DNA from 2 places in the Mesorhizobium montanum genome. Region 2 is predicted to be linked to the other one. Evidence: riboswitches for the same ligand, from Rfam matches in the RefSeq annotation. Region 2 holds a riboswitch; the other holds the start of a gene.

Region 1 (14,451 bases), on a different contig from region 2:
GCATCTTCTCACGTTTCGAGTAACCAAAATTCAATAACTGAAAATCATTGTGTTGCTTCGCTGGCTAGACAGTCGCGAGTCAGATATGCATAGACACGCCGGGTCACTCACGACCATCGGCAAAACGCAAGGGGCATCGCATGGCAAAGACGACAACCAAGGCGCCGGCGGCGAAAGCGCCGGCAAAGAAGCCGGCAGCTAAGGCTGCCGCGAAACCTGCAGCAGTGAAGAAGGGAGCGGCGCCGAAGGCAGCCGCCAAGGCTCCGGCCAAGGCAGCAGCCAAGCCAATGGCCAAGGCAGCGGCGAAGCCTGCGGCCAAGAAGCCGGTAGCGAAGGCAGCGGCGAAGCCTGCGGCCAAGGCAGCAGCCAAGCCAATGGCCAAGGCAGCGGCGAAGCCTGCAGCCAAGAAGCCGGCAGCGAAGGCAGCGGCCAAGCCCGCCGCCAAGGCTCCGATGAAGGCAGCCGCCGCCAAGGCGCCGGCAGCCGTGAAGAAGGCTGCTCCGGCAAAGAAGCCGGCCGGCAAGAAGTAATCGCGTAGCTTCGCGCGCGGCCCTACAGGTGAGGGTGGATGCCGTCGAGGCATCCCTCTCGCCAGTTCGGTGTCACAGCGGCGGAGTCGGAGCGGACGCTCCTCCTAAAGCTCTCGGAAATTTTGCGTCATGGCAAAACTTCCGGGAGCTTTCTTGTTGGGCGCCTACGCTGGCAGAATGCGTTGGCTAATCTGGATTGGCTTTGCTGGGCCGTTGCCCTGGAGACCTCGTTCGGTCAACAGTGGCGCAAACAACTGGAAACCCGATCATGCCGAAACTGCTCTACGCGTCCACGTCTCCCTACAGTTCGAAGGTCCGCATGGCGGCCATCTATGCCGGCGTCGCCGTCGATCTCGTGCCGGTCAAGACGGAGGACAAGCCCGCCGAGCTGATCTCGGCCAATCCGCTCGGCAAGATCCCGGTGCTGGTGCTGGAGGACGGCCGCACGATCCACGACAGCCGCGCCATCACCCAGCATCTCAACCGGCTGTCGAAGAACGCGCTGTTCCCGCGCAATCCCGACAGGCGGCTCGAGGCGGAGGTTCTCGAGGCGCTGGCCGACGGCATCTGCGACTGCGCGCTGTCGATGGTCTATGAGCGGCGCACGCGGCCCGAGACTTTTGTCTACCAGCCCTGGCTCGACCGTCAGTGGACGAAGATCACCACCGCGCTCGACGTCATCAACGCCAACCCGCCGAAGCTGCCGAAGAAGATCACTGCCGGCCACATGGCGCTGCGTGCCTGCCTCGGCTATCTGGCGCTGCGCTTTTCCGGCCAGTGGGAGAAGGGCCGCAGCCGCCTGGTCCGCTGGGCCGCGCGCTTTGACGAGAAGTTTCCGGAACTGAAAGGATGTGTACCGGGGTGACAACTGCCCATCTCCCCGCGGGGGAGATTGGCAGTTCGCGCGCCCCACCTTGAATCTCCACCCGCTTCCATGCTTGCCTGACGCCGTCCAAATCGCTGAGGTGAGCATGGCAAAGTCAGTCACCAAAACCGGCGTCGCGCCCGACCCCATGGTCGAGCGCCTGCGCGCCGCACTTGGCAAGCGCCCCTTCACCGAGCAGAAGATGTTCGGCGGCACCTGCTTCATGCTCAACGGCAACATGCTGATCGGCACCTCGAAGCGCGGGCTTCTGGTGCGCGTCGGCAAGGACGCGCATGCGACGGCGGCTGCTCGCCCCCATGCGAGCCCGATGGAAATGGGCGGGCGTTCGATGGAAGGCTACATCCGTGTCGTACCGGAAGGCACGGCAACCGATGCGGATCTCGCTGGCTGGCTCGACCGCGCATTGGCTTTCGTCGAGACGCTTCCACCCAAGCTGAAGGCCAAGCCGTCGAAGGTGTCGAAATGAGACCTGCCCGAGAGGCTCGCAGCCGTACCGATTGGCGAAGGCGGCCAATCTTCCTTGAGGGATCGGGAGGCGCCGGCAGCGGTTTCCACAGGCACAAAAAAAGCCGGGCGCAGGGCCCGGCTTTTCCGTGTCGTGGCTTCTAACGACTTAGAACTTCATACCGACGCCGAAGGTGACGCGGTTGTCCGAAGACTTGACCTTGCCAGTGGCGCCGAAGTTCTTGCTGCCGTAGTCGGTGTAGCGATATTCGACGCGGCCGAACACGTTGTCCGTGATCTTGATGTCGGTACCTGCGCCAGCGGTCCAGCCGAGCATGCCCTTGCTGTCGTTTACGCCGGTGACGCTATCATCGATCTTCTGGTTCTTGGCAGCGAGACCGCCCGTACCATAGAGCAGGATTTCCGGGGTCACGGCATAGCCGAGGCGGGCGCGCAGCGAACCTTCGACGCCCGACTTGGCGGAAAGGCCGTTGTTCGAACCCTTGGTGCCGTTGTAGCCGAGGTCGGCTTCAGCACCGTAAACGAAGTTCTCCTGCTGCCAGTTGTAGCCGCCGAAGACGCCGCCGATGAAGCCCTTGGTCTTGGCGTCAACGCCCGGGGCCTTCACATGGCCGCTGAAGCCGTAGCCGAGGTTGATACCGGCATAGGGGCCGGCCCAGGAAGCAACCGGAAGCTCGGCAACCGGGGCCGGAGCCGGCGGCTCTTCGGAAACGACGTCCGCGGCGAAGGCGGTGCCACCGAAGGCGAACAGCCCGAGCGCAGCGGCGAGCGACGCGAATTTGAGATTGGTCATTGTTATACTCTCCTTAAGCCACAAGACGCGTAGGCTTGTTTGTTCATGAAACGCCCCGGCCCGTCCGGGGGGATAAACGGGCTTGGCGTCCAACGGTTCCAAATGTCATGCTGAAATGCGGCTGAAGCGAACCTGAACTTGGGTCATTCCCCGGCGCGAATGAGGCCGAAACTTGACGTTGCATCTTCGCAACAGCGAATGTCAGCAGGCTAATTATGTTGCGCTGCACACCGCTTGGTTCAAGGGGTCCGGCGACATATATTGGGTCATACGGTGCCCCGAATCCGATGGGGCGGACGCGCGTCCGGGCCGCTTCGCCACATTCCTGCCCCAGGTGGAAATGGCATTTAACGCTTGGCCCGTCACATTGTGCCGGCTTCCCGGAATCGTGAAGCCGATTGAGGATTGACAACATGAGACAAGCCACGGCCGTCGCGCTGGTGACGGGTGGAGCCAGACGGATCGGCAAGGCAATCGTCGAGGACCTAGCGGCCAATGGCTTCGCCGTCGCCATCCACGCCAACCGCTCCGGCGACGAGGCCAAGGCGCTGGCCGAGAAGATCGCGGGCACGGGCGGCCACGCCGCCGTGGTCGCCGGCGACTTGACCGACATGAATGCCGTGGGCGACCTTGTCGGCCGCGCGCAAGCGGCGCTCGGGCCCGTCACGCTGCTGATCAACAATGCTTCCTTGTTCGTCGACGATCGGGTGGAAGATTTCGACTGGCAGGCCTGGGACCGTCATTTCGCCATCCATGTGAAGACGCCGGCGCTGCTGGCGCAGAACTTTGCTCGCGCCATGCCCGAAGGCGAGGAGGGGCTGATCGTCAACATCATAGACCAGCGCGTCTGGCGGCCGACGCCGCGCTATTTCTCCTATGCCCTGTCGAAGTCGGCGCTGTGGACGCAAACGCAAATGCTGGCGCAGGCGCTCGGGCCGCGCATCCGCGTCAACGCCATCGGCCCTGGCCCGACGCTGAAGAATAAGCGCCAGGATGACGATGATTTCGAAAGCCAGGTCGAGGGCCTGATCCTGAAGCGCGGCCCGCAATTGCCCGAATTCGGTGCCACGATCCGCTATCTCTGGCAGGCGCGCTCGGTGACCGGCCAGATGATCGCGCTCGACGGCGGCCAGCATCTTGCGTGGCAGACGCCCGATGTGACAGGCATGGTGGAATGAGTCCCACGGACCACAAGCATAGACGAAACGGCGCCGCCGACGATCTGCCGCCCGATGTCAACCCCGATGTCGACATCGAGGACGAGGCGGCCGAGGAGATCGTCGAGCCCGAGGCCTTGCCGTCCGGACCCGATGTCGCCTTCACGGCCATCGACTGGACGCCGCATGCGGGCGATGCCGACGGCATGGTCGGCGCCGAGGTGATCCAGACCTTGGTCAAGCGGCTGCCCAATCAGCCCGGCGTCTATCGCATGATGAATGCCGCCGGCGACGTGCTCTATGTCGGCAAGGCGCGCAGCCTGAAGAAGCGCGTCACCAATTACGCTCAAGGGAGGTTCCACACCGCCCGCATCGGCCGCATGGTGCGCGAGACGTCGACGATGGAGTTCGTCGTCACCCGCACCGAGATCGAGGCGCTGCTGCTCGAGGCCAACCTCATCAAGCGGCTGCGGCCCCGCTTCAACGTCCTGATGCGGGACGACAAGTCGTTCCCCTACATTCTGCTCACCGGCGACCATGTCTCGCCCGGCATCTACAAGCATCGCGGCGCGCGCTCGCGCAAGGGCGACTATTTCGGCCCCTTCGCGTCGGCCGGCGCGGTCGGCCGCACCATCAATTCGCTGCAGCGCGCCTTCCTGCTTCGAAGCTGCACCAACTCCTTCTACGAGAACCGCACAAGGCCGTGCCTGCTTTACCAGATCAAGCGCTGCGCCGGTCCCTGCACCGGCGAGATATCGCATCAGGGCTATGCCGAACTGGTCGCCGAGGCCAAGGATTTCCTCTCCGGCCGCAGCCAGAAGGTGAAGACCGAGATTTCGGCCGCCATGCAGCAGGCCTCGGAAGAACTCGATTTCGAGCGCGCCGCCATCTATCGCGACCGGCTGGCGGCGCTGTCGCATGTGCAGGCGCATCAGGGCATCAACCCGCAGACGGTGGAGGAGGCCGACGTCTTCGCCATCCACCAGGAAGGCGGCCAGACCTGCATCCAGGTGTTCTTCTTCCGCACCGGCCAGAATTGGGGCAACCGCGCCTATTTCCCCAAGGCCGATCCGGCGCTGGAGCCGGCCGAGGTGCTGGGCTCGTTCCTGGCGCAGTTCTATGACGACAAATTGCCGGCGCGCGCGCTGCTTCTGTCGCGGACCGCGCAGGAACAGGAACTGCTCGCACAGGCGCTCTCCACCCATGCCGGCCGCAAGATAGCGATCTCGGTGCCGCAGCGCGGCGAGAAGAAGGACCTGACCGATCACGCGCTGCAGAATGCGCGCGAGGCGCTCGGACGCAGGCTGGCCGAGACTTCGACCCAGGCGCGGCTTCTCGCGGGCTTTGCCGAGACCTTCGGCCTGGCAAAGTCGCCGGTGCGCATCGAGGTCTACGACAACTCGCACATCATGGGCACCAATGCGGTCGGCGCCATGGTCGTCGCCGGGCCGGAAGGTTTCGTGAAGAACCAGTACCGCAAGTTCAACATCCGCTCGACCGAGATCACGCCGGGCGACGATTTCGGCATGATGCGCGAAGTGATGCAGCGGCGCTTTTCGCGGTTGCTCAAGGAGCATGGCGACGAGCAGAAATCGTCGGTGTCGGAAGGCCCGGCCGCGGACGGCGATGCCGGCGAGGAGGATCTGGTCGCCGGCAATGGCGGCTTCCCGGCCTGGCCCGACGTCATCCTGATCGACGGCGGTCAGGGCCAGATGACGGCGGTGCGCCAGATTCTTGCCGACCTCGGCATCGAGGACCGGGTTGTCGCCATCGGCATCGCCAAGGGGCCGGACCGCGACGCCGGCCGCGAGCGCTTCTTCGTCAAGGGCAGGGACTCCTTCACGCTGCCGGTGCGCGATCCGGTACTCTATTTCGTCCAGCGCCTGCGTGACGAGGTGCACCGCTTCGCCATCGGCTCGCACCGTGCCCGCCGCAAGAAGGAGATGGTCAAAAGCCCGCTCGACGAGATCGCCGGCATCGGCCCCGGCCGCAAGCGCGCGCTGCTGCTCGCCTTCGGCACCGCCAAGGCGGTGAGCCGCGCCGCGGTCGAGGACCTGGTCAAGGTCGACGGTATTTCCGAGCATGTGGCGAAGCTGGTCTACAATCACTTCCACGAGAGCTGAGGGTGGCCGCTTTCAGGCACGAAAGTTTGACGATGGTGTCGGCAAGTCGAGAGATGTTGTACCTTGGCGATTAGCCGAGACGCTTGTCCCGTCGTCATTCTAGGGCGGAGCAAGGATCGCAGCGACGCGGCGCAGACCCTAGAATCCATTCCGTTACCTCTACGCGTTGCAGCGGCTCAGAAAAACCTCTGTTCTGCTCCGTTGCGCCGTTCGCGCGAGGTCACGGAATGGATCCTCGGGTCTGCGCGTCCGCTTCGCTCCCGCTCCGCCCGTGGATGACGAAGTTGCCTGGGCTTCGCCCCCGACGTTGCAAGAAGAGCCGGCGCCGAGGCCGCCAGGTCCGCTCTCAAAAGGGAGATGCCTGGGGCACAGAGGGTGTGCTTCACGCCCGCCTTCACGTCGATTTTCCCTGGTCAATCGAATCTCGGCTGTTGACCCCCTACATTGGCTTCTGATTTGAGTACTTCTGGCGGAGAAGATTTCCCGAGACGACATGGCACAGCGCGCGTTCAACCTGCCGAACATCCTCACCTACGCCCGCATCATCGCGGTGCCGCTGGTCGTGCTGTGCTTCTTTCTCGAGGGGCATCTGAAGTCGTCCGACTTCGCCCGCTGGTCGGCGCTGGTCATTTTCCTGCTCGCCTCGATCACCGATTACTTCGACGGCTATTTTGCGCGCGCCTGGCAGCAGACCTCCAACATCGGCAAGATGCTGGACCCGATCGCCGACAAATTGCTGGTCGCCACCTGCCTGCTTTTGCTTGCCGCCGACACAGACCGCCACGCGGGCATTGCCGGCTGGTCGCTCTGGGCGGCGATCATCATCTTGTGCCGCGAGATCCTGGTTTCGGGCCTGCGCGAATACCTGGCCGCCTTGAAAGTTTCGGTGCCGGTGACCCAGCTCGCCAAATGGAAGACCACCATCCAGATGGTCGCCATCGCCTTTCTGCTGGTCGGGCCGGCCGGCGATAAGATTTTTCCGCTGACCACCCAGATCGGCCTGGTGCTGCTGTGGGTCGCGGCACTCGTCACGCTCTACACCGGCTACGACTATTTCCGCGCCGGCCTCAAGCACATCATGGACGAGTGAGATGCGCCTCATCTATTTCGCCTGGGTACGCGAGCGGATCGGCAAGCCGGAAGAGGATGTCGAGCTGCCTTCCGGCATCGAAACCGTGGCCGATTTGCTTCGCTGGCTCAAGACGCGCGGCGAGGAATACGAGAACGCGCTGCAGTACCCGGACGTCATTCGCGTCGCCATCAATCAGGAACATGTCGGCCACCGCGAGAAGATAGAAGGCGCGCGCGAGATCGCGCTGTTTCCGCCGATGACCGGGGGCTGAGATGGCCGGCGCCGTCGTTCCCGCCATCCGCATCCAGCGCGAGGATTTCGACGTCGCCGCTGAGATCGCCGGCCTGACCAAGGGCCGCGCCGATATCGGCGCCGTGGTCACTTTTTCCGGCCTTTGCCGTGATGAGCAGGGCGCGCTGTCGGCGCTCGAGCTCGAACACTATCCCGGCATGGCGGAGGCCGAGATCGGCCGCATCGCCGCGGACGCCGCCGAGCGCTGGCCGCTGCAGGGGCTCACCGTCATCCATCGCCATGGAAAGATAGCGCCGGGCGAAAACATCGTTCTGGTAGTGGCGGCCTCGCCGCACCGCCAGGCGGCCTTCGAGGCGGCGAATTTCCTCATGGATTATCTGAAGTCGCGCGCGCCCTTCTGGAAGAAGGAACATCTCGCCGACGGCTCCCAGGGCGGCTGGGTCGAGGCCAAGGAAGCCGACGATCACGCGGCGGGCCGCTGGACGAAACCGGACCAATAAAAATCGCGTTCGGCCATCGAACGACCGCAATCCCTGCCAAGCTTGCCAATCGGTTTGATTTGCTTGGCGGAGCAATCTCATGCTGGATCGTATCACGGAATTCTTCATCTTCGGGCTGGTGCCGTTGGTCGTCGGCGTGCTTGCCGTGCCTGAAGTGATCGATGCCGGCGAAAGGACCATAGCGGGCGAGGTGATCTATCGCGAGCGCATCGCCCTGCCGCCCGACGCCGTGCTCGTGGTCGAGCTCGCCGACGTCTCGCTGGCCGATGCGCCGGCAGCGGTAATCGCCAAGCGCAGGATAGCGCCCGCCGGCCAGGTGCCGATCAGGTTCGAGATCGGCTTCGATCCCAAGACGATCCAGAAGGGCCGGACCTATACGCTGCAGGCGCGCATCACCGTCGGCGAGCGGGTACTGTTCATCACCGATACAAGCCATCACGTCGATCCGCTGGCCGGCAAGCCGCGGACCGTCGTGCTAAAAATGGCGACGTCTTGACGCTTCACCAAGCGCGGGCCGAGGCATTCGCAAAAGATCAGCCCTGTGGCGGCTGCGGCGCTGGCGTTAGGCCGAAGCGGCGCATCAGGTCCATGAGCCTCGCATGGTCGGGCGGACCGCCGGTGCTGAAGATGGCGAAGGCCTCGCGGAAATACTCCGGCCCGATCGCCGCCGGCGTCACCACACAGAGCACCTTGGCGGTTTCGGCTGTGTCGTTGTCGAAGCGATGGACCGCGCCGCGCGGTATGCACAGCGCCTGTCCCGGCTCGATGTTGTGCTGCTGGCCATCGACGGTAAGCGAGAGTACGCCCTCGATCCCATACATGGTCTCTTCATAGTGGTCGTGGCTATGTGCCGGGGCGAGTAGGCGCTGGGAGCCGGGCACCGTCAGCTCGAAGGCGGCGATACTGCCGTTCGACTGCTCGCCGGTGAGAAGGAAGCGCACGGCAAGCCTGCCATCGCCGATTGTTTCGTCCGCCGGATTGACGCGGATCTGGCTGGCTTTCTCTAGCATTGAATCCTCCCATGTGGTAAATCGAATTTACCAATGTAGGTAAACTCAATTTACCGGACTGTCAATGGCCCAACTCACGGATGACCCGCCAAGCAAGCCTCCCTTGATCGGCGCGCTGCTGCGCGTGCCGGCCACGGCCATCCACCGCAAGCTGATACGGGAGCTCAGGGCTTCCGGGTTCGAGGACCTCAGCCCGCCGCATATTGCGGTGATCCAGTATCCGGGTCCGGACGGGATGCGCCCGAGCGCGCTTGCCGAGCGCGCGGCCATGAGCAAGCAGGCCATGAACCAGCTGCTGAAGACGCTGGAGGGCATGGGCTACATCACGCGTTCGGTGGCGTCTGACGCCGCCGGCGGGACGGTCGTCAACTTCACCGACCGCGGCCGCGCGGCTTATCAGAAGATGGCAGACATCCTGTTGGACATCGAGCGCGAATGGGCCGAGGAGCTCGGCGAAAAGCGCTTCCACGAGCTGAAGAGGCTGCTCGGCGAATTGTGGGACACGCCGCTTATTCGCTGAGGCGGTTGCCCTCGGGCCGACCACCATTGCCGGGAATAATCCGGGTCCGCGAAGCGTTCCTTCCAACATGGCGGGCAGGCAAAAAGGGATGTTTCCCGAAAACGTCCCTTCGTTGAAACCGCCAGACCGATGGCGCGGATCGATCTGGCACTCAAGGAGACCAGATATGAAAAAGCACGCGATCATCCTGGCAGCCACCGGCGTATCGCTGATTGCCTTCGCCGGCTTCACCAGGGCGGACGATCATCTGTTCAACGCCGAGCAGCATGGGCTCAGTCCCGACAGCCAGCCTTTCCAGACCAACAAGGCCGGCCATAGCGGCGACCTTGCGCCTGGACAGGGCAGTCCGTTCGCCGGCGAGGAGACCAAGACGCCGGCCACCGACACGACGGCGGCGAACGACCACGCAAATGTGAAAGATCGTCAAGCCAAATGACCCCTTGCCCGCCGGGAGGGCGGCGGGTTTCGGCTTGAAGCAAGCAGCTTGGCAATGGGTTTCTGCGTTGGCACGTCGGCGCCGTCGCAAGTTGACCGCGCCGCCGCAACCGCCTAGGCTCCCTCGAAAATGGGGATGGGGTTCCCCCGAAACCGCCCTTATGGGCTGATGACTCCTGCCAGGCGTGCTCTCGCGCGGCAGGATTTATTTTTTTCTGCTCGTATCATGCCTGTCTTCATGAGGTGATTCCGTTGGGATCGCGTATGGAAAGGCTTTGAAGCGATGACCGTTGCGGCTTGCGCCCTGGTTCTGATCGGCGGTTTCTTCGGCGGCATTTCCCGCTTTTTCCTCTCCGGCGTGGTCGGCCGCGGATTTGGCGAGACCTTTCCCTGGGGCACGCTGCTGGTCAACGTTTCCGGCGCTCTTGCCATCGGCGCCTTCGCCGGCGCGGCGCGGGCGGTCGGCGGTGTCTTCGCCAGCGATCTCGTCCGCGACCTGATCGTCGTCGGCCTGTTCGGCGGCTACACTACGGTGTCGTCCTTCTGCCTGCAGACACTCAACCTGGCGCTCGACGGCGAGAGCCGGCTCGCCGCCTTCAACGTCGTCGCTTCGTCGGTTCTGTGCGTTTTGTTCGTCGCCATCGGCTTCTGGGCGGCCATCTGGGTGGCTGCGTCAGCCACCTGGATGGCTTATTTAGCCACCTGGACGGCTGGTTAGCCATCGGGATGGCGGGCCGAGCGATGGCGGACAGACAGATGGAGAGGCGGCTTTACCTGGCGGTAGGCTGCGGCGCGGCGATCGGCTCGCTGGCCCGCTTCCTGTCGGGCTATGTCATCGTTTCGCTGCTCGGCCTGAACCCGCTTTGTTCGACCGCCTTGGTCAATATCGTCGGCTCCTGGATCATCATGGCCTTCGCCACGCTGACCCGCCCGGACGGGCGCCTGATGGTCGGTCCTGTCAGCCGCAATTTCGTCATGGCGGGCTTTTGCGGCGGCCTCACCACTTTCTCGGCGATGAGCCTCGATACATTTATCCTGCTGTTCGAGGGCGACTGGCCGCTGGCCGTGACCTATTTCATCAGTGTGGTCGGGCTGTCGCTCGTCGCCGCATGGATGGGCTATCTCATGGCGTCCAGGTTCAACCGCTTGCCAAAAGCTAATCAGGCGAACAGGTAGTCAGGAGGAGAACATGGAACTTCCCGCACAATGCGCGCTGCTCAGGATCTTCTTCGGTGAGGACGACATGGCGGCCGACGGCAAGCCGCTGCACGAGGCGATCGTCATCAAGGCGCGCCAGACCGGCATGGCCGGCGCCACGGTGCTGAGAGGTCCGCTCGGCTTCGGCCGCTCCAGCGTGCTGCACACCGCCAAGATCCTGCGCCTGTCGCAGGATCTGCCTATCGTCGTCGAGATCGTCGACGCGCCGGAGAAGATCGACGCGCTGATCCCTGAGATCAAGGCGCTGACGAAGACGAAGAGCTGCCTGATCACCCGCGAGAAGGTAGAAGTCATCCGCTACGGTGACGGGGACTGAACCCTCGCCAATCGCCCGATCAGCGGTGGCGAAGTTGGCGGCAGATGGTATCTTCGTCGAAAATGCCGGCGGAAAAAAGCTTCATGGCTTCGATCGCCAGGTCGGAAGCCTCGGAACTGCCGCGGGCAATGCCCCGCTCCACGCAGACCTGGTCATAGATGCGCTTCAGCAGGACGAGATCGTCCGGATATGCAACGCCGCTCTTGGAAACATGGGGACCTATCATCGCATCCTCCGTTGTCGGGACGGAAGCGCGACAGAAGCTCGCGGGGGCGGGGAGACTTCTATCGCTAGGCTGGCCACCATAGGTTGCTCGGCCAGCCCCGCATTTACCCATGTTAAAGGCGGCCCGGAGCCGCCTCTATTTCCTGGCAGATTTGGCTAAGTCAGCCGACGATCTCGGTGTCGGAAAACCAGTACTTGATCTCCTGCGCGGCCGTTTCCGCAGCGTCCGAGCCATGCACCGAATTCTCCCCGATCGACAGCGCATGCACCTTGCGGATGGTGCCTTCGGCGGCATTGGCCGGATTGGTGGCGCCCATCACTTCGCGGTTCTTGGCGATGGCGTTCTCGCCTTCCAGCACCTGCACGATGGTCGGAGCCGACGACATGAATTCCACCAGCTCGCCGAAGAACGGGCGATCCTTGTGGACGGCGTAGAAACCCTCGGCCTCGCGGCGGCTCATCCACACACGGCGCGATGCAATGACGCGCAGGCCGGCGTCTTCGAGCATCTTGGTGATGGCGCCCGTCAGGTTGCGCCTGGTCGCGTCCGGCTTGATCATGGAGAAGGTGCGTTCGATCGCCATAGGGTCGTCCTTGTTCTGGGAATGGAAATTGGAGTGGCGGGCTCTATACAAGCCGCTTGGCGGCTTGCCAAGGGGAGGTGGCTTCTGGCCAAGGCGAGCCCTTTGCGGGATAATTAGACGGCTGCGAACGCGCTTCGCATGGAAGCCCGCGGCAGCGGAGCCTGAGGCGATGAACTGGCCCTATCTCACACGCGGCGACATGGCTGGCCTTCTTTTCGTGGCCGTATTTTTCGCCGCTGTCGTCCTTGCCCTGCTTTTCTTCCCACAGCGCGCGGAGCAGAATTTCGGCTTCGGCCCGGAATGGCAATGCGTGCGCATGGAGCAGGGCGATCCGATCTGTGTCAGGCTGGTCGATAAGGATGCGCCGAACGGGGACGCGCGTGACAAGGGCGCGTCGAAGTAGACGCTAAAGCTCGACCTCAATGATCAGTGTCGGCGCGTCGCCGGCCTTGAGACCTTCGCGCTGGCGCACCGAGGTCTTGACCGGCAACAGCAGGCTGCCGGACGCCTTGTCGGGAAAGAGTGATGTCTGCCACCTGGTCTTGCCGATCTTCGCCGTGACGCCGAGCGATCCCCAAGGGCGCACCAGTCCCGTCATCGCGGCCTTGATCAGCGCCGCGAAGTCCGTTGGCAGCGTCATGAAATGCCAGCCGCCCTTGCCGGGATAGACCCAGATCTCGGCCTGCATCTCATAGCGCAACATCCCGACGCTCGCGGCCGTCACGCCGCCGCCGCGACCTGCCGGCCGATCCCGCCATGCAGGTCGAGGCAGCGCTCGAACCACTGGGCCACGCTGTCGCTATCCTCGAGCAGCCGGTAGGGCGAGGCGATCCGCGCCCATTGCAGCGCGCCGAAGACTATGTAATCGGCAAACAGCGGCGTCTCGCCGCCGATGAAGGGCTGGTAGGTGAGCATCGAGCGCAGCGGCTTGAGCGAGGCGCGGAAGCTGGCGAGTCCCGCATCGCGGCCGGCCACCACGTCTTCCAGCCGCTTGCCGTAGCTCTGCTCGCGACTCTCGCGGAAATAGGCGGCGTTCGTCCCATCCTGCATGTCGTGAAGGTCGGTGAGTGCCACCGTTGCCACGTAAGGGTGGATAGTGAACTGCGACCAGCGCTCGATGAAGCGCGCCGTCGCCTTGCCGCCTTCGCCGCCGAACAGCGTCGGCCGTTCCGGATAGGCTTCGTCGAGATAGAGCGCGATGGCGAAGGAATCGGTCACTACGCGCTCGCCGTCGCGGATCACCGGCACCGTCTTCGACACGCCGCCCTCGACTTCAGGCACCTCCAGGAAGCGTGTCGGCACCTTGGTTGCGCTGAGCCCCTTATGCGCCAATGCCATCTTCGTCTTCCAGCAATGCGGGCTGAACGGACGGGCGGCGTCGTGGCCGACGAGGTCGTAGAGAAGAATGGTCATTGGCGGGTCCGTTGCTGCGGGTTACGAAGGGCTCGGATTCGTTTGAGCCGGGTGGGAAGAATGAAGCAGCATTTCATGATGTTTGCGGCCTATAATCAATGGGCCAATGGCCGCCTCTACGATGCCGCCGCAGATCTTGGCGAGGAGGAGCTCGGTCGTGATGTCGGCGCCGTCTTCGGCTCGATGCTCGGCACGCTCAACCATCTGCTCGCCGTCGACCGCGTCTGGATGAAGCGCTTCACCGGCGAGGGCGACGCGCCTTCGAACACCGCCGCCATTCTCTACCGTGTCTTGTCCGGCCTGCGGCTGGCGCGCGAGGCAGAGGACAAGAGGATTGTCGATTGGGTCGGCGACATGAGCGAGAATACGCTCGCCGGCCGTTTCTCCTACATGACACTGACCGACATGCGCACCGTCTCGCAACGGGTGGCGCCGGCACTCAGCCATTTCTTCAACCACCAGACCCACCATCGCGGCCAGGCGCATATGTGCCTTACCGTGCTCGGCCGACCCTCGGTGCCGCTCGACCTGGTGCTGTTCCAGCGCTCCGAGGAAGGCCGCGCTTACGCCTGAGACGCAGCATCGTGGACGGTTTTCCGGTCGCCGATTGTCGATCAAATTCAAACATCAAGGAAAACTCGTATAGCATTTCAGAACAACGGATTTTTCCCCGAAAAAATGGAACCCTGACGGAAGCCATTCGTATTCCCCTTGTTCCCTCCCGCACAGGCATGCGCACGGACACGGCGCTCCGGCGATGCGGTGCGGAACAAATGTGGCAACGAAGGAGAACGCCATGAATGGTATGATAGAGAAAATCGCCGGTGCATTGGTCGGGGCCATTTTCGCCGTGCCGGCAAATGCTGCTGGTCTCGACATCGGCTTTGGCATCGACAACAGCGGCGTCGGTAGCCCGGGCGGCTTGAACTCCGGCGCGGGGTCATCGATCGGC
Region 2 (14,451 bases):
AAACGCGCGGGGCCTACCCAGAAACGGCCGCCCAAGATGGCCGCCTTCGAAAGCATCCTCTTCCTCCATCCGGAAAAATATCCGCCTGCGCATGAGGCGGGACAGCCTGAATGCTTTGCCGATCTCAACCTCGACCAGGTCGTCGCCGCGATCAACTCGGGCCGCAAGGAATACGACCTCGAGGGATATTTCCATATCAGCCTGACCTCCACGGACGAGGTGGCCTATCGCCATGAGATCGTCCGTGACCTGGAAAACGAGGACCTGCTGAAGCTCCTGCGGGCTTTCGCGGAAAGCATGCGGGGGATGCGCGCGCATCTCGCTCAGGCGGAAAAGATCCGCTTCAGGCTTCAGAAGGAGAGCTGGTTCCTGAAGGCGGCCAACGCCTATTGCCGCGCCGTGACGGAGTTGGCGGACAAACTGGGACCCACCACCGTCGCTTCGCAGGGCATGAAGGCCTTCTGCCGATACATTCAGGATTATGTCGGCTCCAGCCGCTTCTCATCCTTGCAAACGACGGTCGAGGGGATCAGGCGTGACCTCGATGGCATCCATTATTGCGTCTATCTCTACGGTTCGAGCCTCAAGGTCCACAAATATCGGGAAGAGACGGACTACAGCGCGGAAATCGAGGAGACTTTTGCCAAGTTCCGGCAAGGCGACGTGAAGGATTACAGCTGCAAACTGCAGGACTGGGTGGAGATGAACCACGTCGAGGAGAAGATCCTCGCATTCGTCAGCCTTCTGTGGCCGGACATCTTTGCACGCCTACGCGGGTTTTTTGGCGCCGAGAAAGACGCGTTTCTCGACACGAAGGTGGCCGAGTTCGACCGCCAGATCCAGTTCTACCTCTCCTATCTCGATTATATCGGACGACTGAAGGAAGATGGCCTGGCCTTCAGTCTCCCGGCTGTTTCCGACCAAGACAAGGCAGTCAAAGCAATCGATGCGTTCGACATCGCGCTGGCGGCCAAGCTGTCCGCGGACAAGTCGCGGATCGTGTGCAACGACTACGAACTGTCGGGCAAGGAGCGCATCCTGGTCGTGTCCGGTCCCAACCAGGGAGGCAAGACCACCTTCGCCCGGATGTTTGGCCAGATGCACCATCTCGCGAGCCTCGGGCTGCCGGTTCCGGGACGAAAGGTGCGGCTATTCCTCTTCGACACGGTCTTCACTCATTTCGAGCGCGAGGAGGATATTGCCAACCTTCGCGGCAAGCTGCAGGACGACCTTGTACGGGTGCACGATATCCTCGAACGGGCAACCGCGCAGAGCGTCGTCATCATGAACGAGATCTTCACCTCGACGACGCTGCAGGATGCAACGTTCCTGAGCGAAAAGGTCATGCGCAGGATCGTCCACCTGGACACGCCCTGCGTGTGGGTCACCTTCATCCACGAACTGGCGACTTTCTCGGAGACAACGGTCAGCATGGTCAGCTCCGTCGATCCGGCAAACCCCGCCACCCGTACTTACAAGGTCGTTCGGCGCCCAGCCTCGGGCCGATCCTATGCGATGTCGATCGCGGAGAAGTACGGCCTCACCGAAGAGCGGTTGAGCGAAAGGATCCGCCCATGAAAGCGCATCTGATGCACCGCGACCGCGATTTCGACCTGAAGGCAAAACTGCCCCGCAACGCCGACGATCTGGTCCAGGACCTGGAGCTCGACACGCTATTTCGCGCCATGGCGGGAGAAGACAAATTCCTTTTCGAGGTCGCCAAGGTGGCGATCCTGGCCAGTGTCGGCAGCGACGCTCCCACGATCCTTTACCGCCAGGAAGCCTTGAAGGACTGCATCGAAAACAGCGGCGTCATCCGCGACGTCTACGATACCGTGATGGCCACGATCGAGGGGCGGCGCACCAGGGGTGGCCTGCTCTATCTCGGAAGCTATCCGTCGGGAATCCTGAACCATTCGGTGGAATTGCTCGAGGGGCAGATGGAGGGCTTGCAGAATCTGAGGGCGCTGGCGGACGCGAACTTGTCCCGCTTCCATTCGGAGGCGTTCACGACCCTTTTCAACACGCTGAAGGAAGAACTCGCCGGCGATTTCATGAAAGACGTGGCACGTCATCTGCAGCAGATGAAATTCCGGGACGGCATCTTGTTGAGCGCGACACTCGGGGACGGAAACAAGGCCAAATCCTACATCCTACGCAATCCGTCAGCGGAGAAGCGAAGCTGGCTGCAGCGGCTTTTCGGGCCGAAGGAGGAAGCCTACATTTTCCAACTCGATCCACGCGACGATGCCGGCGCCAGGGCACTTTCGGAGCTGCGTGACCGGGGCTTGAATATCGCCGCCAATGCCGTGGCGCAGTCAGCCGAGCATATCCTCAGTTTCCTCCACATGCTGCGCGCCGAACTCGCTTTCTATATCGGCTGCCTTAACCTGCGGCAGCGGCTCGTCGCCAAGGGCGAGCCGATCGCGTTCCCGGTGCCAGTCGACGCTGGCGAGCGACGCCACCACTTCGAGGGACTCTACGACGTCTGCCTGTCGCTGAGTATGGAGAAGCGTGTCGTCGGCAACGACGTCGACGCCGTAGGCAAGGTTCTCACCATAGTCACCGGGGCCAATACCGGCGGCAAATCCACCTTTCTGCGAAGCTTCGGCCTGGCACAATTGATGATGCAATGCGGCATGTTCGCGCCGGCCGTCTCGTTCTCCGCCAATCTCTGCGACGGCGTCTTCACCCACTACAAGCGCGAGGAGGACAGTTCGATGACGAGCGGCAAGTTCGACGAGGAGTTGAGCCGCATGAGCCGGATTGCCGATGTCCTGGCGGGAAACTCCCTTGTTCTCTTCAACGAATCCTTCGCCGCGACCAATGACCGGGAGGGGTCGGAGATCGCCAAGATGATCGTCGACGTTCTTTTGAAGAAGGGGATCAAGATGGTCTTCGTCACGCATCTCTACGCCTTCGCACATGCCTATGTCGACGGGAAGTCTGATGACCTCATGTTCCTGCGCGCCGAACGCGAGCCCGACGGAACGCGCACGTTCAAGCTTGTCGAGGCCGAGCCGTTGCGGACCAGCTTCGGCCAGGATCTCTATCAGGCAGTGTTTCAAGACGGCCCGCGCAAAAACGCAGCGGCCTAAGCCAAGCGTCAACTAAACGTGCAGTCGTCGCGATTGCGTGCCGGTTGGACGATGGGCGATCCGACCGCCGGCTAGTATGAGCGACAGGCAAGGCTTTGGCTGCGCCGCTACCGGGGACCGCAGCGAGGCTGACGCTTACAGGGTGACAGGCAAATCTGGCGTGCGCCAAAAGCCCGTCGCTTACGTCATTTGCCTCGACGGGCTTTTTAGCTAAGCCTTAGAAAATGTTAATGTCAGTCGCTGCAAAGGCGGAGCATAATCCCTTTCTACCCCGCAATGGGGCAAGGGCCCGGCCTGTCCCCTCAAGTCCCCCAACCCCCCGACAGGCCGGGCGCCCACTCGCGTTTTAGGCGCGTCCATTCGGGAAGCCCACGCGCCGAAGCCCTCAATAGCCGCAAGGCGGGCGTGAAGGCCAGATAGCTCGGCCATTTCAAACTGATGCACTACCGTTTGGCGTGAATCCTTGTCCCGAGCGGCCAAGTCTGCTAGCTTTTCTGGCGCGGGGATGGAGTCCCCCTTTAACCGCCGCGGTGCTGATGACTCCTGCCATGCGTGATTCATGGTGGGAAGGTGCGGCTGACAGATTTCCCTCCATGAACAGATGCGGCACGGGCTGGTGCAGACAATGATGCGTGCTGAGATCGCATTGATGAACAAGCAACGCTGGGCAGCTCCACCGGACAGGCCGACCGAGCTGTCGAACATCGAGTTGCGCTACGGAAGCGTCGTCCGGATACTGGTGGAGATGGGGTTTCGCGGGTCGACGAGCGAGCACACCTTCAACGACTACATAAAATCGCTTCGGAAGCTCGGGCTGCCCGTGTCATCAAAGACGGCGCCGCGAAAGGGTCACGCCATCATCTATTCCTTCGAGAACGTCATGGATCTGGTGCTTGCGTTCTTGCTTCGAGTGTACAACGGCGTTCCGGACGCAGTCCTAAGGCAGCTCGTGGAGGCCCGACCGGAACTCCATCGCCTCTATTGGCTGGCCTACCGTGATCGCTGTTCCGGTCTCGGATCCCCTTTCCGGATCGGCAAAGGCGATGGTTCATTTGAGATAGCAGGCGTCTTCCTCGACCTGAAGCTGAACCACGCTGGCGGCAGGCTGGTGGGCTTCGGCCCGCCAGTTGCACTTTCCCCGATGGAGGCCTTCGCCAGATTTGCGCAATCGGACATCACCTCGCGGGCGTTTCTTCCTATGCGGCTTTCAGAGCTGTGCGAAAGGGTAGCCGGACTTGCCAGGCAGGAAATGATGAACCGCCGCGCGGACGGTTGACGCGGCCAGGCGTTCGTAAATGCGCGTTGAAGGCAACGATGCCGTTGACTTTTCGGCGCCGGATTCCATATGATGCCCAAAGGTGATGGAGTTCACCTTTTAACCGCCCTCAGGGCTGATGACTCCTCTGGTGCCGCTAAAAGGCATGGAGAGGAGTCCAATGATCATTCCCCCAAACGACAATTGTGGCCCGAATTCCGCTCGCGCGGTCGATTTGCCCCGCGCTGACGAAACGGGAGCGTCGTAGGGGCATGCGCGACATTCTATTGCAGATCGCCCAGTTGCTGACGGTACTGGCTTTCGCGCCGCTTCTGCAGGGTTTCATCCTGTGGGCGGAGGAACGCGTGCAACGCTCGCAAGGTCCGAGCGTCCTCCAGCCCTATCGAGACCTCCGCAAGCTGTTCCGCAAGCAGATCGTGGTCCCCGAGACGGCATCCTGGATCTTCTGGATAGCCCCGGTCGTCGCCTTCACCTGCATGTTGACCGTTCCGATCCTCATTCCGGTGCTCACGAATTACCCCCTGCCCTATTCGGATATGGGAGACATCCTTGGCGGCGGCCTGATCCTCACCCTCGGCTCATTCATGGTCGTGCTGGCAGGCCTCGATTCCGGCAGCGCCTATGGCGGCATCGGGTCGAGCCGAGCGGTGATGCTCGCCATACTCGCCGAACCGACTTTGATCCTCGTCTTCGTCGGCATCACGCTGCTTGCCAAGGCGATGATCCCGTTCGTCGTCAACCATCTGCTGGTGGAAAGTCCGGCGGTCTATTGGAGCCCCGCGCACCTTTTCCTGGTTGCGGCCTTCTTCGTGCTCTTGCTGGTCGAGACAGACCGCTTGCCGATCCACTCGAGCACCCACATCGAGGTCTATATGATCGAGGAAGCACGTATCCTCGAATATTCCGGACCGCTTCTGGCGCTGCTCAAATGGGCCTCAATGATGAAGCAGTTCATCCTCTACACGATCTTCTGCAATGTCCTGATCCTGCCCTGGGGCCTTTCGGCCGGAGGGACGGCTATCGGGGCGTTGGGAGCCCTTGGCGGCGTCCTGGCCAAGTTCCTGTTGGTCGCCATCGCCGTCATCGTCGTCGAGACGGTTCAGTCGCGACTGCGCTTCTACCGCTACCAGGAGCCTTTGGCCGCCTCATTCCTGCTCGCCGTCGTCGCCATCATCAGCACACAGCTAGGGTAGATACCCGCCATGGTCATCGCGCATCTTGACCCGCTCGCCGCATCGCTCTTCAGCCTGATGACGATCGTCAGCCTTCTGCTCGCCTTCGTCATGCTCGGTTCGCGCTGGCTCGACAATTATCTCTACGCTTTCGCCGGCGAGTCCTGGGTCATTGCTGGGCTTTCGGCATCGGTCGGCTACTATGCCGGCTATCCCGAGCTTTACCTCATCGCCATCCTGACGGCGCTCTTTCGCGGGCTGCTCCTGCCTTACCTGCTGTGGCGGATCATCAAGCGGCTTGAAGTCAGCCGCGAGCTGCACGAGATCCTGCGGCCGAGCACGGCGTTGGTCGTTGGCGCGCTGGCCGTCGTTTTCTCGCTGGTCGTAGCCTACCGCATAGGCGGCGAGCTTGGCCTGGCCGGCACGGTCGCCGTGCTGGCGCTCACCGTCATGCTGTCGATGAAGCTCATCGGCTTCCTGATGCTCACGGTCCGGCACGAGGCGATCAGCCAGATCCTCGGTCTGCTGGTGCTGGAGAACGGTATCTTCCTGGGCGCGCAGATCCTCGTGCCCGGCATGCCGTTGTTGATCGAGCTTGTGATCCTGTTCGACCTGTTGATCGTCGTCGCCTGCTTCGGTGTGCTGGTGCAGTACTTGATGAGCCAGATAGGCAGCACCTCGAGCTTCGAGCTCAGGCGACTGGTGGGCTGACCGATGGCAGGCACGCCTCTGATTGTGCTGATCGCCGCTCCGGCCGTCGCCGTCGCCGGTTCCCTTGCCGGGCGAGGCGCTCGCCTAGCTGAAGCGCTGAACCTCGCGGCAAGCATCGTCGCCTTCATCGCGGCCGTCGGGCTCGTGGCCGTCGCGGCGACTGGTGCGCCCCGGACATGGTGGGCCGATTACATTCTGCTCGACGTGACCGGCGCATGGGTGATCCTGTGTGCGGCCGTCGTTTACCTGCTCGCTTCGATCTATGCAGTCGGCTATATGCGGCTGCTCGGCGAGGAGGAGCGACTGCCCCGCTTCTACGCTCTTTTTGCCGCTTTTGCGCTGACGGTCTTCGTCGGTCCGCTGATGAACAACGCCGGGCTATACTGGATCGCCATCGAACTCACCACGCTGGTCAGCACCTTCCTCGTGGCCTTCGAGCGCGACGCCGGCAGCATGGAAGCGGCCTGGAAATACATCATCGTGGTGTCGGCAGGCATCTCCGTTGCACTGCTGGGGACCGTGATCCTCTACTGGGGCGGCAGCCTGGTGCTCGGCCCGACCTACGACCTGACCTGGGCGACGTTGCGAGGCGCCGCGCCGAAGATCAATCCAGGCATCCTGACGCTGGCGTTCCTTCTCGTGCTCGTCGGCTATGGCACAAAGGTTGGCCTTGCACCCATGCACACCTGGCTGCCCGACGCGCACAGCGAAAGCCCCGCTCCTGTTTCGGCCATGCTGTCGGGCGCGCTCCTCAACACGGCTCTGCTCGGCATCGTGCGTTTCCTGTCGATCGTGGACGCCTCCGAGACCGGGGCATTGCCGCGCGACGCCTTCATCGGACTCGGGCTGTTCTCGGTACTGGTCGGTGCGCTGTTCATCGTGCGCCAGCGCGGAATCAAGCGACTGATGGCCTATTCCAGTGTCGAGCACATGGGCATCATGGCCCTCGGCTTCGGTTTCGGCGGGCCGCTCGGCGTGGCCGGGGCGCTCTACCATATGCTCAACCACTCGCTGAACAAGTCGCTGATGTTCTTCGGGGCGGGCAACGCAATGCGTAGCTACGGCACCAAAAGGATTGGCGGTATCGGCGACGTGATGGGCCGCTTTCCGACGCAGGGCGGGCTTTGGCTGGCAGGCGCGGCGGCGATCACAGGGGCGCCACCGTTCGGGCTGTTCCTCAGCGAGCTTGCCATCCTCCGCGCTGGATTCCACGGCCAGTACGACTGGGTGGTCTATGCGATGGCGATCCTGCTGATCGTCATCTTCATCGGGTTCCTGAACCACTTTCGCATCATGTATTATGAAGGGACTGATGGCGGCGAGTACCCCACGACAGTGGTCTCCAGTCTCTGGTGCGTCGCGCCGATGTGGCTGGCGCTGCTTCCCCTGCTCATCTTCGGCGTCTGGTGGCCGCAAGGTTTCACCTCCTATTTCGCCCTCGTGTCGCAGGCTCTTTCGGGAGTTCAGCCATGAACCAGGCGAGCGGCGGCGACCACGTTGTAGCCATGGCTATTGCGGCGCGACCGTCTACTCCGATCGAGACGCGGGTGGCCGCCAAGGACCTTGCCACTGCCGCAAGGCGCCTCCTCGACGAAGGCGGCCGGATGCAGATGGTCTACGCCTGGTGGCCGGAGCCGAAAAAGCTCGAGCTGCGGTACCTGGTCGGCCGTGCAGGCACAAAAAACTTCGAATTCTGGACATGCCGTCCGGCCCGCGATGGCGTGCCGAGCCTTGCCGACATCTGGCCGCTGATCGGCTGGTACGAGCGGGAAATCACCGATCTTTTCGGTTTCGTTTTTTCGGGCCATCCGGAGCCGCGACGGCTGGTCCTGCACGAAAACGCCAAGGTCGCGCACCCGCCCTTCACTCCCAAAGCAAAGGATTCGCCGATCACCGTCGAAGGCGAGAGGCGCATCGTACCCGCTCTCGCCGGCGATCGGGAAGACGTCCAGCTTCTGCCGTTCGGCCCGGTCCGGTCGGACGTCGTGGAGTCCGCCGAGTTTCTATTCTTCTACGTCGGCGAGCAAATCCTGCACTATCACCCGCAGCTTTTCTTCAAGCATCGCGGTATGGAGAAGCGCTTCGAAGGCCTTGCCCCCGAAGCGGGCGTCGTCATGGCGGAGCGCATCTCCGGCGTCGGCAGCCTCGCCCACGCACTGGCCTATTGCCAGGCTGTCGAAGCGGCGGCCAGTTGCGTCGTTCCGAAGCGCGCGGCATGGCTGAGGGTGCTGCTCGCCGAACTCGAACGGCTCTACAACCACCTCCACTATCTCGGCCATCTGGCTGACACGACGACCCTCAAGGTTGGGCAGGCCGAAGGCAAGCTCCTGGAGGAGCGTGTGAAACAGCTCAACGCGCAATTGACAGGAAGCCGCTTCCTGCGCGGCATCCTCAAGCCGGGCGGCCTACGCCGCGATCTCTTCCCGAAGGACTGGCTGCGGGAGAAGCTGGAAGACGTAAGGCGTGAAGCCGCGCGCTACGCCCAGCTCCTCGATGACACCGACAGTTTCCTCGACCGCCTGATCTCGACGGGACACCTCGACCGCAAGGTGGCCTTCGACCAGGGCGCGACGGGTCCGGTCGATCGCGCGTCGGGGGTCGACCGAGACCTGCGCCGCGACCATTCCTATGCGGCTTATGCTGAACTGCCGCTGACCGTCGCCGTCGAGACGGCGGGAGACGCCTACGCCCGCTTCAAGGTGCGCGTGGCCGAGATCGACACCAGCCTGGTGATGATGCAGCGCGTGCTGCTGCTCCTGCCCGAAGGCCCGGTCGCCACCGAATGCCGCCCGTTGCCTGGGTCGCACGGGCTCGGCTGGAGCGAGTCGCCACGCGGCACCTTGTTCCATGCCATCCATATCGGCCCTGACGGCAGGGTGGCGCGGGTAAAGATCAAGTCGCCATCCTTTTCGAACTGGCGAGTCTTCCCCTTCACCGTGCACGATTCGAACATGATGGACTACGCGATCAACGAGGCGAGTTTCGGCCTCACAATCGCGGGCTGCGACAGGTAGGGAATGGAAAATGGCGCTCTGGACGCTATTCGGACTGAAACGCGGCAAGGCCACTACTTCCTGGCCGCTTGGCGAGTCAGGCGATGGCCAGGACGGCCTGCTCGGAATGCCGCGCTACCATCCGGAGCTGTGCAAGGAGGGGTGCGAAGCATGCGCGGAGGCCTGTCCGACGGCCGCAATCACGGTACGGCCGGAGGGCCAGGACCGCAATGGAGGGGGAATGCTTGCCGTGGATTACGGCCGCTGCGTCGTCTGCCAGCTTTGCACCGAAGCGTGTCCCACCGGCGCGATGGCGCCGTCCTCCGACTGGGCCTTCGGCGTCGCGCGGCGCGAGGATCTCGTCTGGTCGCGAGAGGCCGGCTCGCGCCCCGACATTCCGGATCGGCCGGGCTTCACGCGCAGCCTGCACATACGCCACGTCGACGCAGGCTCATGCAACGGCTGCGAGTCCGAGCTCCAAGCCCTCAACAACCCGTTCTACAACCTGCACCGTCTCGGCATCTTCTTCACCGCCTCGCCGCGGTTCGCCGACCTCCTGCTCGTCACCGGGCCAGTCACCAACGCGATGCTGGAGCCCCTGCGCGCCACGTATGACGCGATGCCCGAACCACGTTGGGTAATGGCGGTTGGCACCTGCGCCGTATCGGGCGGCGTGGCCGGCGGCTCCTATGCCGCGGGCCATGGGCTGGAGGGCGTCCTTCCGGTCGATGTCTGGCTGCCCGGATGTCCGCCCAACCCCGCCGCGATCATGGAGGCGCTGCTGATGTTCCTGAACCGGAAACCGCAGCGCATCACCGGAGGCCGTGTCGCCCATGATGCCCGTTGAGCTCCTCGCAGCCGCGGCGATCGTCTGGGTCGCCGCCGCTTTCATTGCCCTTCTCGGGGCCGGCCGGATCTTGGCCAGGGCTCTGCTTGTGCTGGGCGGCCTCGCCGCGATCGTCGCCGCGCTTCTTTCGCTTCCCGAAGGAACAGCCTCGCTCACCGTCCCGACGTCACTCGGCGGCGGTCCGATCCTGTTCCGGATGACACCCGATGCGCTCTGGCTCATGGGCTTCGGCCTCGCTCCCGCGGTACTTGCCGCGGCGCTCGCGACGCCGGCCAGCAAGGGCGAAGGTGGCTGGCTGTTCGGCACGGCCGTGAGCCTGCTCGGTGCGCTTGGCGTGTTCGGTCTGCAGGATGGCGCGGCCTTCCTGATCGCCTGGGAGGTGATGAGCTTCGGCGGCGCCATGATGATCCTGAGCGAGAGGCTCTCCGCCGCGAAAGGGCGCTCGGTGCTTTTCATGCTCGCCTTGCTCGAGGTCGGCGCCGTGGCGCTTTTGCTCGCCTTCCTGCTTCTCGGCATTCCGGGCGACAGCCTTTCCTTTGACGGCTTCGCGCACGCCGGCGCAAGTTTTGGCGGCGGCTGGCAGGCGCTCGTCGGTGTCCTGTGCCTGATCGGTTTCGGCGCCAAGCTCGGCGTGCTGCCCTTCTATGAATGGTTTCCGGCCGCCTACGGCTCGGGAAGCGGCGCCTCGGGCGCGGTCCTGTCGAGTGTCGTCCTCAATGCCGCCTTCTTCGGGCTGTCGCGGGCGCTGATCGGCTGGCTTCCCGCCTCGACTCCCGCCGTTGGCATCGTCGTCGTCGCGGCCGGCACGCTGAGCGCGGTGCTCGCCATTCTCTACGCGTTCCAGCAGGAGGACTGGCGCGGATTGCTCAGTTTCTCGTCCGCCGAGAACGCCTCGATCGCCGTCGCCACGCTCGGGGCGTCGGTGATGTTCCGGGCCGACGGACAGATGCAACTGGCCGGGCTGGCCTGGACGGTGGCGTTGCTGCACCTTGCCGGGCATTCGCTCGCCAAGGGAGCCTTGTTCCTGGCCGCCGACGCAGTGTTCCGCTCCGCGAGAAGCTATGACATCGCCCACACCGATCTTCTGAGACGCAGCGCCTGGCCGTTCGGCCTCGGCGCGCTGTTTGCAGCAATGAGCCTGGCCGCCATGCCGCCCCAGGCGGGCTTCGTCAGCGAATGGTACGTCTTCCAGACAATCTTCCAGGGATTCCACCTTTCCACGCTTGGCGACCGCCTGGTGCTGGCAATTGCCGGCGCCGGCCTCGCGCTCACTGCAGCCGTCGCCTTCGCCACCTTCGTCAAAGTGCTTGGCATCGGACTATTGGGACGAACTTCGCGCCGGGTGTCAGCGATATCCGGCGGAACGGCAGCGGCCGTCGCCTTGCTTGGGCTTTGCGTGATCGCGCTCGCGGCCGGCCTGCCTGCCTGGCTCCCTGCGCTTGACCGCTCGGCGGCGGACATGTTCGGCGTTCATACGCCGCTTGCCATGCATGTCGGCTGGGTGCTGGTGCCGGGAACGGGTGCGCCGATCGCCCCAGACCGCAGTTTCGCCTTCATCTCGCCCAGCTTGCTGGTGATCGCCATGCCGATCCTGTCGCTGATCCCTCTGGCGATGCTGGCGGCGACGCGCCGCTTCCCGGTCCGCCGCGCTCCCGTCTGGTATGGCGGGCTTACACAAGATCCAGAGCGCGCCTCGACCACCGGACTGACCTTCTCCAACGCGCTCAGGACTTTCTACGCCTTCATCTACAGGCCGACGCTGACGACGACGCGCGAAACCAACGGCCAACCCTACTTCATCCGGCGGCTGGTCTTCACGCACGACGTGGCGCCCATCTTCGGTCCCTATCTCTTCTCGCCGCTGGTCCGGTTCGTGCGCTTCCTTGCCGGAAAAATCAGCCGAATCCAGTCCGGCCACCTCAACTTCTACCTGGCTTTGATCGGCGCCCTGCTGGTGGTGATCCTGGCCCTGACACTGATCTAGACGAATGACGAAAGGCAACCATGTGGACTTACATCGCGATCGCCATCGGCGGCACGCTCGGCTGCTGGGCGCGCTACGGGATGACCAATCTCGTTCAGGCGATCTACGGCAAGGAGTTTCCCTACGCCACATTGAGCATCAACGTTCTTGGCAGCTTCCTGATGGGATTCCTGTTCATCGAGACGTTGGAGCGGCTGACCCTCTCGCCGGAACTGCGCACGGGAATCCTGACCGGCGGCCTTGGCGGGTTCACCACCTTCTCCACCTTCGAGATGGAGACATTCCTGCTCGTCGAACAGGGCAGCTTTGGAAAAGCGGCCCTTTACGTACTGCTGTCGGCCGGCCTTGGATTCGTCGGCGCCTTCGGCGGCGCCTATCTCGCCCGCAACCTGTGAGGCTTTCGTCATGACCAGCGACGTCATCGTCGTCCGCATTTACATCCATGAGAAGGAACATGGCCGCCGGACCACGCTCCAGCAGGAGATCCTCAACCTGCTGCACGACCAGCAGCGTGTGCAGGGCGTGACCGTGTTCCGCGGCATAGCCGGGTTCGGCGCGAGCGGCACCGTACATGCGGCGGACCTGCTAAGGCTCACCGTCGACCTGCCGATCGTGATCGAATTCTACGACAAGCCGGAGGTCGCCCAGGCGGCCATGAAGCTGCTCCACGGCCTCGTGCCCGACGGCCACGTGGTCCATTGGCGCGCAAGCTGCAGCGATCTCTCGCAGGACCAGCCGTCGGAATGACTTCGCATTTTCAGTCGTCGCCAAGGGAATCCCATGAAACACCGGATAGAAAACGATCGGCAGCGAACTCTTCGGCCTGTTCGTGGACGATGGTAGTTTTGCTGTCGCGATTATCGTTTGGCTCGGCATCGTCTGGTTCCTGTCGGCGCACGTGCTCGACATATCGCATGGGGCGGTGCGGTGCTGTTCGGTGGGCTGGTCCTGATACTGATCGAGAGCGCGACGCGACGCGCCGGCGATAGGCGGCAGAATTGACGGCGGATCGTCCAAGCCCCAGTAGACCCGATCCTGCAACCCGCCGGCTCGCCATACGCTTTGTCCTGCTGATCGGCATACTGAGCTTCTTCGCGGACTTCACCTACGAAGGGTCACGCAGCGTTCTGGGTCCCTACCTGGAAGTCCTCGGGGCGAGCGCCACCATCGTCGGCGTCGTCACAGGCTTCGGTGAGCTGCTCGGATACGGCCTCCGGCTTGTCTCCGGGCGATGGGCGGACGCAACTGGCAAGTTCTGGCCGATCACGATATTCGGCTACCTGGTGCAGATGGCAGCCGTGCCCGCACTTGCGCTCACACAGAATTGGCCAGAAGCGGCGGCGCTGATCGTCCTCGAGCGGGTCGGCAAGGCGATCCGCAATCCACCACGCGACGTGATGTTGTCGCACGCAGGCAAGCGGGTCGGCGGCTATGGCCTGGTTTTTGGCATTCACGAGGCGATGGACCAGTTCGGTGCCGTGTTCGGTCCCCTCCTCGTCGCTTTCGTGCTCGCTCGCCAAGGCAGCTATCACGAGGCCTTCGCCGTGCTGCTGGTACCCGCGCTGATCAACCTTGCCGTCCTCGGGCTGGCCCGCTGGTTCTACCCGCGACCGCAGGATCTCGAATCCTCGCCACCCAGCGTCCGCGGAGAGGGATTGCCACGAATATTCTGGGTCTATCTCGGCGGGGCAGCCTTGGTAGCAGCCGGCTTTGCCGACTACCCGCTGATAGCCTACCATTTCGGCAAGACCCAAGTCGTGTCAGGCGAGTGGATCGCCATCTTCTACGCAATCGCGATGGCTGTGAGCGGCAGCGGATCACTCATCTTCGGCCGTCTCTTCGATCGCTTCGGCTTCAATGTCCTCATCGGCCTGACGATCGTCGCGGCCTTGTTTGCACCGCTGGTCTTTCTCGGCGGCTTCTGGGCGGCCCTGATTGGCGCGGCCATCTGGGGCATGGGAATGGGCGTTCACGAGTCCATCATACCGGCCGCGGTTGCGCCGATGGTGCCGACGCACCGCCGCGCCTCGGCGTTTGGGCTGTTTACCGCGGGCTACGGGCTCTTCTGGTTTGTTGGGAGTGCCGCAATCGGACTGCTCTACGATACGTCGCTACCAGCGACGATCGCATTCTGCGTCGTAACCCAGCTCGCGGCTGTGCCGATCTTCCTGTGGGTCGGACGTCACTATGAAAGGAGCACCCGTTGACGAACCCCCAACCGATCTCGCCGCACAAACGAGAGCGGCCAGCGGAATTTGCGACCGCACACAAAGGACGCACATGAGATCGCAACGATCCAGCACGACAATCTTGAAGCCGCCGGCAGGGCGGGCGCGAGCGTTGTCGTCCTTGTCACAAGCTCCGGCTGGT

Evidence for each region. A riboswitch is a leader RNA that binds a small molecule or an ion and turns the genes downstream of it on or off. The one in region 2 is predicted to bind fluoride.
Region 1: another riboswitch for fluoride. It lies ahead of crcB (fluoride efflux transporter CrcB); the one in region 2 lies ahead of RFM68_RS27580 (hypothetical protein).

The regions. Positions count from the first base shown of each region.
Region 1 is NZ_JAVIJF010000015.1:73,034-87,484, forward strand. Features, by position in the region: gene RFM68_RS20630 (hypothetical protein) at 141-530, shown strand; gene RFM68_RS20635 (glutathione S-transferase family protein) at 799-1,395, shown strand; gene RFM68_RS20640 (TfoX/Sxy family protein) at 1,502-1,882, shown strand; gene RFM68_RS20645 (outer membrane protein) at 2,030-2,674, opposite strand; gene RFM68_RS20650 (SDR family oxidoreductase) at 3,088-3,852, shown strand; gene uvrC (excinuclease ABC subunit UvrC) at 3,849-5,954, shown strand; gene pgsA (CDP-diacylglycerol--glycerol-3-phosphate 3-phosphatidyltransferase) at 6,448-7,044, shown strand; gene moaD (molybdopterin converting factor subunit 1) at 7,046-7,297, shown strand; gene RFM68_RS20670 (molybdenum cofactor biosynthesis protein MoaE) at 7,299-7,778, shown strand; gene RFM68_RS20675 (YbaY family lipoprotein) at 7,858-8,274, shown strand; gene RFM68_RS20680 (cupin domain-containing protein) at 8,312-8,788, opposite strand; gene RFM68_RS20685 (MarR family winged helix-turn-helix transcriptional regulator) at 8,892-9,308, shown strand; gene RFM68_RS20690 (hypothetical protein) at 9,475-9,744, shown strand; fluoride riboswitch at 9,867-9,929, shown strand; gene crcB (fluoride efflux transporter CrcB) at 10,027-10,461, shown strand; gene crcB (fluoride efflux transporter CrcB) at 10,485-10,919, shown strand; gene RFM68_RS20705 (DUF190 domain-containing protein) at 10,933-11,277, shown strand; gene RFM68_RS20710 (hypothetical protein) at 11,297-11,503, opposite strand; gene ndk (nucleoside-diphosphate kinase) at 11,664-12,086, opposite strand; gene RFM68_RS20720 (hypothetical protein) at 12,256-12,489, shown strand; gene RFM68_RS20725 (DUF1905 domain-containing protein) at 12,493-12,789, opposite strand; gene RFM68_RS20730 (glutathione S-transferase family protein) at 12,807-13,499, opposite strand; gene RFM68_RS20735 (DinB family protein) at 13,560-14,072, shown strand; gene RFM68_RS20740 (hypothetical protein) at 14,296-14,451, shown strand, end outside.
Region 2 is NZ_JAVIJF010000024.1:35,777-50,227, reverse strand. Features, by position in the region: gene RFM68_RS27590 (MutS-related protein) at 37-1,578, shown strand; gene RFM68_RS27585 (MutS-related protein) at 1,575-3,098, shown strand; fluoride riboswitch at 3,591-3,651, shown strand; gene RFM68_RS27580 (hypothetical protein) at 3,724-4,374, shown strand; fluoride riboswitch at 4,447-4,509, shown strand; gene RFM68_RS27575 (respiratory chain complex I subunit 1 family protein) at 4,626-5,567, shown strand; gene RFM68_RS27570 (hypothetical protein) at 5,577-6,257, shown strand; gene RFM68_RS27565 (proton-conducting transporter transmembrane domain-containing protein) at 6,261-7,730, shown strand; gene RFM68_RS27560 (hydrogenase large subunit) at 7,727-9,271, shown strand; gene RFM68_RS27555 (NADH-quinone oxidoreductase subunit B family protein) at 9,282-10,097, shown strand; gene RFM68_RS27550 (proton-conducting transporter transmembrane domain-containing protein) at 10,084-12,081, shown strand; gene crcB (fluoride efflux transporter CrcB) at 12,102-12,476, shown strand; gene RFM68_RS27540 (DUF190 domain-containing protein) at 12,487-12,828, shown strand; gene RFM68_RS27535 (hypothetical protein) at 12,839-12,997, opposite strand; gene RFM68_RS27530 (MFS transporter) at 13,080-14,288, shown strand.